Regions from separate parts of the Streptomyces sp. RKND-216 genome, predicted to be linked through region 3. Evidence: riboswitches for the same ligand, from Rfam matches in the RefSeq annotation. Region 3 holds a riboswitch; each other region holds the start of a gene.

Region 1 (3,188 bases), 3.9 Mb from region 3:
TCGTGGCGGCCGCCCACCCCGGATACGCGTCGACCGAGCTGCAGACCAAGGGGCCCCGGCTGAGCGGCGACCGGACCGGCGAGCGGCTGATGCGGGCCGCGAACTCACTCGTCGGTTCGTCGGCCGAGCTGGGCGCGGCGGCCACGCTCTACGCCGCCACCTCCGCGGAGGTGGGTCCCGGGGCCTTCGTGGGGCCGCGACTGCTGGGGCTGCGCGGCGCGCCGGGCGCAGCCTGGCGGGCGCCCTGGGCGCGGGACCCGGCGATGGCCCGGAAGCTGTGGGAGGCGTCCGAGGAGCTGACGGGCGTGCGCTACGAGGCCCTGGAATGACACACCACCACGCACCAGGACATAACGGGCCGGACGACAGGCCGACGGTGCGGGTGCTCGTCGTGGACGACGACTTCATGGTCGCCCGACTGCACCGCGCGATGGTCGATCAGACCCCCGGATTCGCCGTCGCCGGAGAGGCCCGGACCGGCGCCGAGGCACTGACGGCGGTGCGCGCGCTGCGCCCGGACCTGCTGCTGCTGGACATCTACCTGCCGGACATGTCAGGGCTGGACGTCCTGCGCGCACTGCGGGGCGACCCCGGCGAGGAGAAGGGCAACGCGCCCGCCTCCCCGGGGGTGGACGTCCTGGTGGTCACCGCAGCACGCGACGTGGAGACCGTGCGCGGAGCCCAGCTCGGCGGGGCCGTGCACTACATCATCAAGCCGTTCGAGAGCAGGACCCTGCGGGAGCGGCTGCTCGCCTACGCACAGCGGCGGCGCGAACTGGCGGCACTCGCGGCGGCAGGCGAGGCCGGGCAGGCGGAGGTCGACCGGGTCTTCGGCTCCCCCGCCGGGCTTCCGCGAGCCGCCGCGCCGCCGCGCGAGCCACCGGCCCTCCCCAAGGGACTGACCGCGCAGACCGCGGCGCTCGTACGGCGGGCGCTGAAGGAGGCACCGGGAGACCTCTCGGCAGCCGAGTGCGCGGAGCTGAGCGGGCTCTCCCGGGTGAGCGCGCGGCGCTACCTGGAGCACTTCGCGGCCGGCGGCGAGGCCGAGGTGTCGCTGCGGTACGGCACCACGGGTCGCCCGGAGCGCCGGTACCGCCTCCCCGGCGCCACGCCACCCCGGACCGGACGGGACTGAGATCCGCACGATACCGATGCATTACCGCAGGGAAGACCGTTACGTCCTATTTGGTGCTTCAGGATGGATATTGGCGCTCTGTTCCTCGCAGCGTGACGCGAATAACAACACGGTCTCAGCGGGGCGCGCCGCGCGCCGGGTCAAAATTCGGGGCCTCCTCAACTCCCCACCAATAGCGTCGAGTTGAGCATTCGACACACGAAGATCGCGACAACTCAACGAAAACGGACAGCAGCACACAGTCGTGTCGGAGTGGCGTGAAGCCCGCGTGAAGACCGTCCGTAAACCCGACTTTCTTGCCGCAATCCGAACCCTTGTGTTTTCGTTCCCTCCGCCGCCGCGCTCGTGCGGCGGCCCTGAGCCGGGACGCCGAGTCCTGCCGCCCGGAGCAGGAGCCACCCGTGACCCACGAACGGCAGGAGTGGGGGACCCAAGGTAAGTGCCGCGCCGGTACGTCACGCACCGGACGGCTTGGGGTGAAGTCGCAGCGAGTGCCGCTCATGCGCTCGCACAGGCGACCGGGCAACTCCAGCCCGAACCCGACAGCTCACCTCGCAGGCGTAGGAGAGGACCACAGCCATGTCTGCACGCGGACGTCATCGTCGCTCCAAGACGCAGCGTTTCACCCGCCGCGCCACCGCTCTCGCCCTGACCGCGGGCGGCGCCGGCATCGCCCTTCCGCTCGTGACCGCCGGCGGCGCCCAGGCCGCCTCCGTGGACACCTGGGACAAGGTCGCCCAGTGCGAGTCCACCGGCAACTGGAGCATCAACACCGGCAACGGCTTCTACGGCGGCCTGCAGTTCACCCAGTCCAGCTGGGAGGCCGCCGGCGGCACCGAGTTCGCGGCCCGCGCCGACCTCGCCACCAAGGACCAGCAGATAGCCGCCGCCGAGAAGCTGCTCGCCCTCCAGGGCCCGGGCGCCTGGCCCGTCTGCGGCCCGCAGGCCGGCCTGCAGCAGAACAGCGGCGACCCGCAGATCGACCCGAACGGCGGTGGCGAGGACGCCGCCGCCTCGAAGGCCGAGACCGCCGAGGCCCCGAAGCAGGCCGCCCCGAAGGCCGACACCGGTGCCCAGGACACGAAGGCCCCGAAGGACGCCAAGACCGAGAGCTACACCGTGGTCAGCGGCGACACCCTGTTCAAGATCGCCAACGCGCACGACGTGGACGGCGGCTGGAACACCGTCTACGACGGCAACCGCGAGGTCATCGGCGGCAACCCGGACCTGATCTACCCGGGCCAGGAGCTCAGCCTGAACGGCTCCGCCGCCAGCGCCACGCAGAGCGAGGCGCCGAAGAAGGACACCGCCGAGAAGCCCGAGAAGAAGGCTCCGGCGCCGAAGCAGGACTCGGGGAGCTCCGACGCCGGCTCCGCCGCCGCGGAGTCCGCGGACACCTCCCAGGCCGAGAGCGCCGCCAGCGGCTTCTCCGCCCCGGTCGAGGCCGCCACGAGCACCCCGTACCACCAGACCGGCGCCAGCTGGTCCAGCGGCTACCACACCGGTGTGGACTTCGCCGCCTCCACCGGCACCACGGTGAAGTCCGTCGCCAACGGCACGGTCGTCTCCGCGGGCTGGGCCGGTTCGTACGGCAACCAGGTCGTCATCCAGCACGAGGACGGCCGGTACAGCCAGTACGGCCACCTGTCCTCGCTGTCCGTCTCGGCGGGCGAGAGCGTCAGCGCCGGCCAGCAGATCGGGGCCGTCGGCTCCACCGGCAACAGCACCGGCCCGCACCTGCACTTCGAGGTGCGCACCGGCCCGGACTACGGCTCGGACATCGACCCGGTCCAGTACCTGCGGGCCAACGGCGTCTCCCTCTGAGGCACCCCGCCCCGCGCACGCGCCCGGCGCCGCCCCTCCCGGGGCGCGCCGGGCGGCGTCGTGTTCAGGCCGCGCACGCGCGGCTCACCACCCGCCGCCGGGTCCCTGGCCCGGGTGGCCGCCCTGGCCCTGACCCGGGTAGGGCCCGTGCCCCGGCTGCGGAGCCTGGGGTTGCTGCCCCCAGCCCGGCTGCTGCTGCGGGTGCGGCGGCTGCGCCGCCGGGGGCTGC
Region 2 (3,188 bases), 3.4 Mb from region 3:
CGGCCGACTCCCGCTCCCGCTCGAAGACCTCGCACCGCGTACCGGACGCGGTGAGTGCGGCCGCCGGTGCCAGTCCGCCGATACCGGCACCGACCACAGCGATGCGCGGCCGGTCCTCCACTCCTGCAACGCGCACCGCTCTGCCTTCTCTCCACATCTCAGGCACAGAGGATGTCCACGCCGCGGGGCGGGCACAACGCCGCCCGGAAGGCTGCTGACTTCTGTCGCGTGTGGCATGACATCGGTCATCGTCCCGGCCGTACCGGGTCGCGTCCCGGCCGGGGGTCGCCGCAAGCTGACGTCACCGCAGCGGCGCACCGGCGGCGTCCGGGTCATCCGGGCGTGCGTCGCGGCGGGGCGCCGAATGTGGAGGACTGAGAAGGAGAGGGGCTGAGGCGATGGCGTGGTCAGAGCCAACCGCGGCTGTTCGCTATCCGGGCGGCGTCGAACCTGTTGCGCCCCTCCAGCTTCTTGATGGCGCTGGAGGTGACGTTGCGGACCGTGCCGGGTGACAGGTAGAGCTCCGCAGCGATCTCCTTGATCGGTGCTCCGCCGGCCGTCAGTCTCAGCACTTCTCTCTCCCGGTCGTTCAGCTGGCGGCTGTTGCGGGAGGGAGGGCGCAGCAGGGACGGGTCGATCGTCGGACAACCCGCCACGATGCCCCGGATGGCATGCACCAGATGAGTTAAACGGGCGTGGTTCGGGATGACGCTGAAGACGCCGGCCATGGCGCGGTCCAGGACCGCCCTGCTGGGCTCGGCCGCGATGACGGCGATGCCGCAGTCGGGTGCGGCGGCGCGCAGTTCGTCGGCGAGGTGGAGCTCGTCGCGACCCGTGGTGGTCGCGCCGAGGACGGCGACGGTGGGACGTACGCGCAGCACCGCCGGGACGATCTGCCGGCTGTCGTTGACGGTCTCCACGACGTCGAAGTCCCGTACCTGCTTGAGGGTTTCGGCCAGAGTCTCCGAGATCAGGCGACGTTCGTCGGCCACTAGGATGCGAATTGTCACTGCTTGAACTCCCCGCGTGGACCCGGTGAGCCCGTGGTTCCCAGGCACGCCGAAGTCCCAGCTTGAACGTGAACATACACTGGCCCGTACCGCGAAAACGCCCCGGAGGGTGCCACCCCTCCAACCCCAGTGTCGGCACAAATTCAAACGAACAGCAGAACCCTCTCGGACGCTCTGCCGTGCTCCACCCCTGTCGGTTCACCCCCGTTCGGCGTTGCTCCAGGGTGGAGATCCAAGGCGATCGACCACACCGCCTGCGTTCCGTAGAGTTACAGACCGACTTGAGACCGGTCAATGGCCCTTCACAAAGAGAAGGCGCCCAGGATGTCGCTCTACCTCCCGCTATGCCGGGAAGGCCGATGTCGATTTGAGCTGGACCTGAGCTTCTCCGGTGTGCTACCTACGCGTAGCCGACACGCGCGTATCAGCTGTAACACCCACGACTCCGCCCCGGCGCTTCCACGGTCGCACTCCCTCTCTTCACAAGGTGAACGTCCGGACCCCTGCCTCCCGGCCCATCCCTCCCCGAGTGCGATCGACCGGCTCGACGCCACGTCAGGAGAAGGGCTGCGGCGGCGCGTTCGGTCTCCCTCCAGAGGAGTGACGCTCGCGCGGCGGCATGCACGTCCGACACACCGTCACCACCTGCGGAATCACCGGTTCGGCGCAACACCGGAACACCCGGACGTCCTGTATGTCGGTTTTTGAACACTCCGGTGCGATGTGCTTACGGTCGCATCGCTCGTCGCCTGACGGGCACCGCGGCCGTCACGCCGAATCCTGCCGGCGGCCGGGGGCACTTCGTCGCGTGAGCGCCGTAGGCAGGAGCGGGGGACCCAGGTAGGCCGCCGCACCCGAAGGAGGGAGCGGCTCGGGGCGTATCCGCCCGCGTCAGCGGACGGACGGGCACTCTCCGGCCCGAGCCCGACAGCTCACCTCGCAGGCGTCGGTGAGGAGACGAACATGCTGTTCACTGGCAAGTACCGGGCACACCTGTCCAGCACCCGCGCACGCGTCGCGGCCCTGGTGAGCACGGCGGGAGCCGCGGTCGCGCTTCCGCTGATGTCGGCGTCCAACGCCAGAGCCGCTTCCGTCGACACCTGGGAACAGGTCGCCGCATGCGAGTCGAGCGGAAACTGGCGCATCAACACCGGCAACGGCTACTACGGCGGGCTGCAGTTCTCCCAGTCCAGCTGGGAGGCCGCCGGCGGCACGCAGTACGCCCCGCGTGCGGACCTGGCCAGCAAGCAGGAGCAGATCGCCGTGGCCGAGAAACTGCTGGAGATGCAGGGCCCGGGTGCCTGGCCGGTCTGCGGCAGCGAGGGCGGGCTGACCGCAGGGGCTCCCCCCGCGGAGGCGGCTCCCGACACCGGTGTGCCGGACCAGCAGGCGACGGAGCCGACGGCACCGTCGGCTCCCCAGCAGCAGTCCCAGCCCGTGCAACCGGTGCAGCCGACCGGGTCGGACTACACCGTCCGCTCGGGTGACACCCTCGGCGCCATCGCCGTCGCGTACGGCACCACCTGGCAGCAGATCTACGAGGACAACCGCTCGGTCGTCGGCGACGACCCCGATTTCATTCTTCCCGGTCAGCAGCTCGTGATCCGCTGACCCGCCGTCAGGCCGCCCGCACGACCTTTCCGGCCCCGCGGTCCGCGCCCGCCCGGCTCCCCTCCGGCGCAGGCGCGGACCGCCCCCCCCGTCTCCTCCCCGTTCCTCCACCCCCGAGGCAAGAACCGGGCAACCAGGCCCGGCAGTCGCCCTCCCCCGGCCGGGCGGGCCGGGATCTCCCCGGCGCGGGCCGCCCTCGGGCCGCAGGCGGCTCCGGCGTACCGGCGCCGATACCCCCACCCCCGTGGGAGGTATCGGCGCCCACGCCTTTCACCTGCACAGACAGCCGGTGTCCGATCCCCTCCCATGGGCGGACCCGATCGGACCGGCGCGGGAACCCGGCGCTTGACGCGCCGAGGACTCCTGCGCCGCACCCCCGTGCCGACTGCCTTGCGGGCCTCATCGTGACACGCGGCGCAGGACCCGCACATTGCCAGAACCCGGCAAAGTTCACGGCGCGTTGACGTCCGACTCCAGCGAGCACGCCCCCGTTCCGCCCCGGCGGGGCGCTCAGTGGTTCTCCTACATCGGCGACGACGGGGAGCCTCCCCTCCACGCGCGGCCGTA
Region 3 (3,188 bases):
TCGTCCGCCCGGACGACGGCGGCGACGGTCACGGCGACGGCGCGTCCGGTGCCGCGGGAACCCTCGGCGGGCACCCCGGCCTGGACCGTACGGCCGCCGCCGAGGCGCGCGCCCTGCTGGACGCCGGGCGCACCGCCACCGTCGGCATCGGGGCGGAGGGGAGCCGCTGCGGCGTACCCCTCACCCTGCTGGTGGAGTCGAGCGTGCCGGCGCCGCGCATGCTGGTGTTCGGCGCGATCGACTTCGCTGCGGCGCTGGTGCGGGCGGGGAAGTTCCTCGGCTACCGCGTCACGGTCTGCGACGCACGTCCGGTGTTCGCCACGGCGGCGCGCTTCCCGGACGCGGACGAGGTGGTCGTCGACTGGCCGCACGACTACCTGGACGCCACCGAGGTCGATGCCCGCACGGTGGTGTGCGTCCTCACCCACGACGCCAAGTTCGACATCCCGCTGCTGGAGCGGGCCCTGCGGCTGCCGGTCGCCTACGTGGGGGCGATGGGCTCGCGCCGCACCCACGAGGACCGTCTCGCCCGGCTGCGCGCGGCGGGCGTCACCGAACTCGAACTCACCCGGTTGCGCTCGCCCATCGGCCTGGACCTGGGCGCGCGCACACCCGAGGAGACGGCGGTGTCCATCGCCGCGGAGATCGTCGCCAGCCGCCGCGGCGGCTCCGGGCTGCCGCTGACCGGGGCCCACACCCCGATCCACCACGACGGTCCCGGGGCCCGCGGTGGGCCCCGGCCGATCGGCTCCGTCGCCTGAACACTGCGGCGCGGCCCGGCTCCCGCGACGGCTCCCGACCGCTGCGGCGCGCCGCCCCCGGGCACGACGAAAGCCGCCTCCCACCTGCACGCCGGTGGGAGGCGGCCGTCGAGTGACCCTCGAACGTCGGGCTCAGTAGGGGCCGTTGACGTTGTCGATGCTGCCGTAGCGGTCGGCCGCGTAGTTGCAGGCGGCGACGATGTTGGCGACCGGGTCGTACTGGTCGTAGGCCGTGCCCTCGACGTGGTAGGCGTCGAAGGTGGGCTTGATGACCTGGAGCAGACCGATGGACGGCGTGCCGTTCTGGGCGTTGATGTCCCAGTTGTTGATGGCGCTCGGGTCACCGCCGGACTCACGGATGATGTTGCGGTGGATGCCGTCGTAGGAGCCCGGGATGCCCTCCTGCTCCATGATGGCCAGCGCCTCGCGGATCCAGCCGTCCAGGTTGTCCGGGTAGGTGGCCTGGTCGGCCGACTCGCCGGAGGTCTCGGTGGAGGACTGCTGGGCCTCGCCGCCCTTCTGGGCCGCCGCGGCCTCCAGGGTCAGCTCCTGGCCGGGGTGGATCAGGTCCGGGTTCCCGCCGACCGTCTCCTTGTTGGCCTCGTAGACGGCCTGCCAGCCGCCCTTGACGTCGTGCGCGTTGGCGATCTTGAAGAGGGTGTCGCCGGAGGCGACGGTGTAGCTCTCGGCGGCGGCGGTCTGCTCCGCCTTGGCGCCGGTCTTGACGGTCTTCACGTTGGCGGCGGCCGGCGCGGAGGCGGGGGCGGCCTGGGCGGTGCCCGCGGCGGCGATCGGCGCGGCGACGGCGCCGCCGGCGGCGAGCGCGACGGTAAGGCGGGAGACCTTGCGGGAATTGAGTAGATGACGCGGGCGGCGGTGACGGCCACGGGACATGGTGGTGAATCCTCTCCTACGCCTGCGAGGTGAGCTGTCGGATTCGGGCGAGAAGAGTTGCCCGGCCATGTCCCGTCGCGTGGGGGCGCGATGAGGCATGGCTTCACCCCAAGCCGGCCGTCGTGCGGCGCGGCGCTTACCTGGTTCCCCCGCTCCTGCCGTTGCTGACTACTGCGCTTTTCCCTGGTGCCGGTCGGCAGGATTCGGCGTCCCGGCGCGGGAACCTCCGCCATGACGTGCGGAAGCGAGCACATAGGACCACAGTCAATTCGCCGGAGACAAGCTGCGGGAAAAGGTGACCTTCGCGTCTGCGACCTTTACCGGCCGGTGTTCCTCGACGCTATGCGATGAAGCATTTTCCGAGCGTGAGAGCGGTGAATCTCCGGGATTTCCTAATCGTCAGGCACCGCAGGCGATTTGGCCGCGCGACGCATCCCGGGCCGTCCCGGTTCCCAAGATCGGCCATGGCGCGATGTGAGTCCCGCCACAAGGGACTTGGAGCGTTCCTTATATCCACCTATTTCCAGCTCTCCCGCCGTGGAGCGGTGTTGGCCGTGCGAGGGAAGCGTGGAGAGGGTGCATGTCGGACTTGTCTGTTTTTCCTGTCACCTCCGTCTCTCGGTGACGCGCACCCGTGCCGCCCTTCCGCCCGTCCGCCCTGCCTTCGCGGGTGACCTGTGTCGGACGACGGTCGCCGTGGCCGTGGCCGTGGCCGTGGGCAGGGGTATCGCTCGTTCCGGGGAAACCGCGTGTTACCGGGCGCGGTGGGCACCGGGGCGCGACAATGGGCCCGTGACCGGACCGTGATCCGGTCGAGAGCGGTGCCGAAGTTCTTCCGGGATTTCTTCCCCGCGACGTCGAGACCCGCCGCACCGCTCCGACGTCTCCGGTGAGAGGCACCCGCAGGGGAGCCGCCGACGAAGGAGCCAGACCATGAAGTACATGCTGATGCTGATGTCAGCCCAGAAGTACTACGACGCCATGAGCGGAAACTCCTCCCCGGGAGCCCCCGCCTGGTCGGAGTCCGAGCTCAAGGCCATGTTCCAGCACATGGAGAAGCTCAACCAGGACCTCGTCGCGTCCGGTGAATGGGTCGACGCCCAGGGGCTGGCGGAGCCGTCCCAGACCCGTCTGGTCACCGCCGACAAGGACGGTCGCCCCGTGGTCTCCGACGGGCCCTTCGGGGAGACCAAGGAGGTCCTCGCGGGCTACTGGATCGTGGACGTGGAGACCCCGGAGCGCGCCTACGAGATCGCCGCCCGCGCCTACTCCTGCCCCGTCCCGGAGGGCTCCGACCCGGAGCCGGCGGTCGTCGTCCGCCCCGTTTCGGACGGGCCGCCGGACCAGACGTGACCACCGACCCCCGCATCGAGGACCTGCTGCGCCGCCACGCGCCGCAGGTCCTCGGCGCGCTGGTCCGCCGCTACGGCCACTTCGACGCCGCCGAGGACGCCGTCCAGGAGGCGCTGCTCGCCGCCGCCGTGCAGTGGCCGGCCGAGGGGCGGCCCGAGAACCCGCGCGGCTGGCTGATCC

What was found. Region 3 has a riboswitch for cyclic di-AMP ahead of E4198_RS03030 (LysM peptidoglycan-binding domain-containing protein). Riboswitches for the same ligand answer to the same signal wherever they lie in the genome.
Region 1: another riboswitch for cyclic di-AMP. It lies ahead of E4198_RS19455 (peptidoglycan DD-metalloendopeptidase family protein); the one in region 3 lies ahead of E4198_RS03030 (LysM peptidoglycan-binding domain-containing protein).
Region 2: another riboswitch for cyclic di-AMP. It lies ahead of E4198_RS17925 (transglycosylase family protein); the one in region 3 lies ahead of E4198_RS03030 (LysM peptidoglycan-binding domain-containing protein).

Annotation. Positions count from the first base shown of each region.
Region 1 covers NZ_SSBQ01000002.1:4,480,672-4,483,859, reverse strand. Annotated here, with positions in the region: gene E4198_RS19465 (oxidoreductase) at 1-329, shown strand, start outside; gene E4198_RS19460 (response regulator) at 326-1,135, shown strand; cyclic di-AMP (ydaO/yuaA leader) riboswitch at 1,523-1,709, shown strand; gene E4198_RS19455 (peptidoglycan DD-metalloendopeptidase family protein) at 1,715-2,959, shown strand; gene E4198_RS19450 (hypothetical protein) at 3,044-3,188, opposite strand, start outside.
Region 2 covers NZ_SSBQ01000002.1:4,014,337-4,017,524, reverse strand. Annotated here, with positions in the region: gene E4198_RS17935 (NAD(P)-binding protein) at 1-136, opposite strand, end outside; gene E4198_RS17930 (response regulator transcription factor) at 408-1,010, opposite strand; cyclic di-AMP (ydaO/yuaA leader) riboswitch at 1,814-1,971, shown strand; gene E4198_RS17925 (transglycosylase family protein) at 1,974-2,621, shown strand.
Region 3 covers NZ_SSBQ01000002.1:613,916-617,103, reverse strand. Annotated here, with positions in the region: gene E4198_RS03035 (XdhC/CoxI family protein) at 1-761, shown strand, start outside; gene E4198_RS03030 (LysM peptidoglycan-binding domain-containing protein) at 894-1,655, opposite strand; cyclic di-AMP (ydaO/yuaA leader) riboswitch at 1,662-1,841, opposite strand; gene E4198_RS03025 (YciI family protein) at 2,589-3,008, shown strand; gene E4198_RS03020 (sigma-70 family RNA polymerase sigma factor) at 3,005-3,188, shown strand, end outside.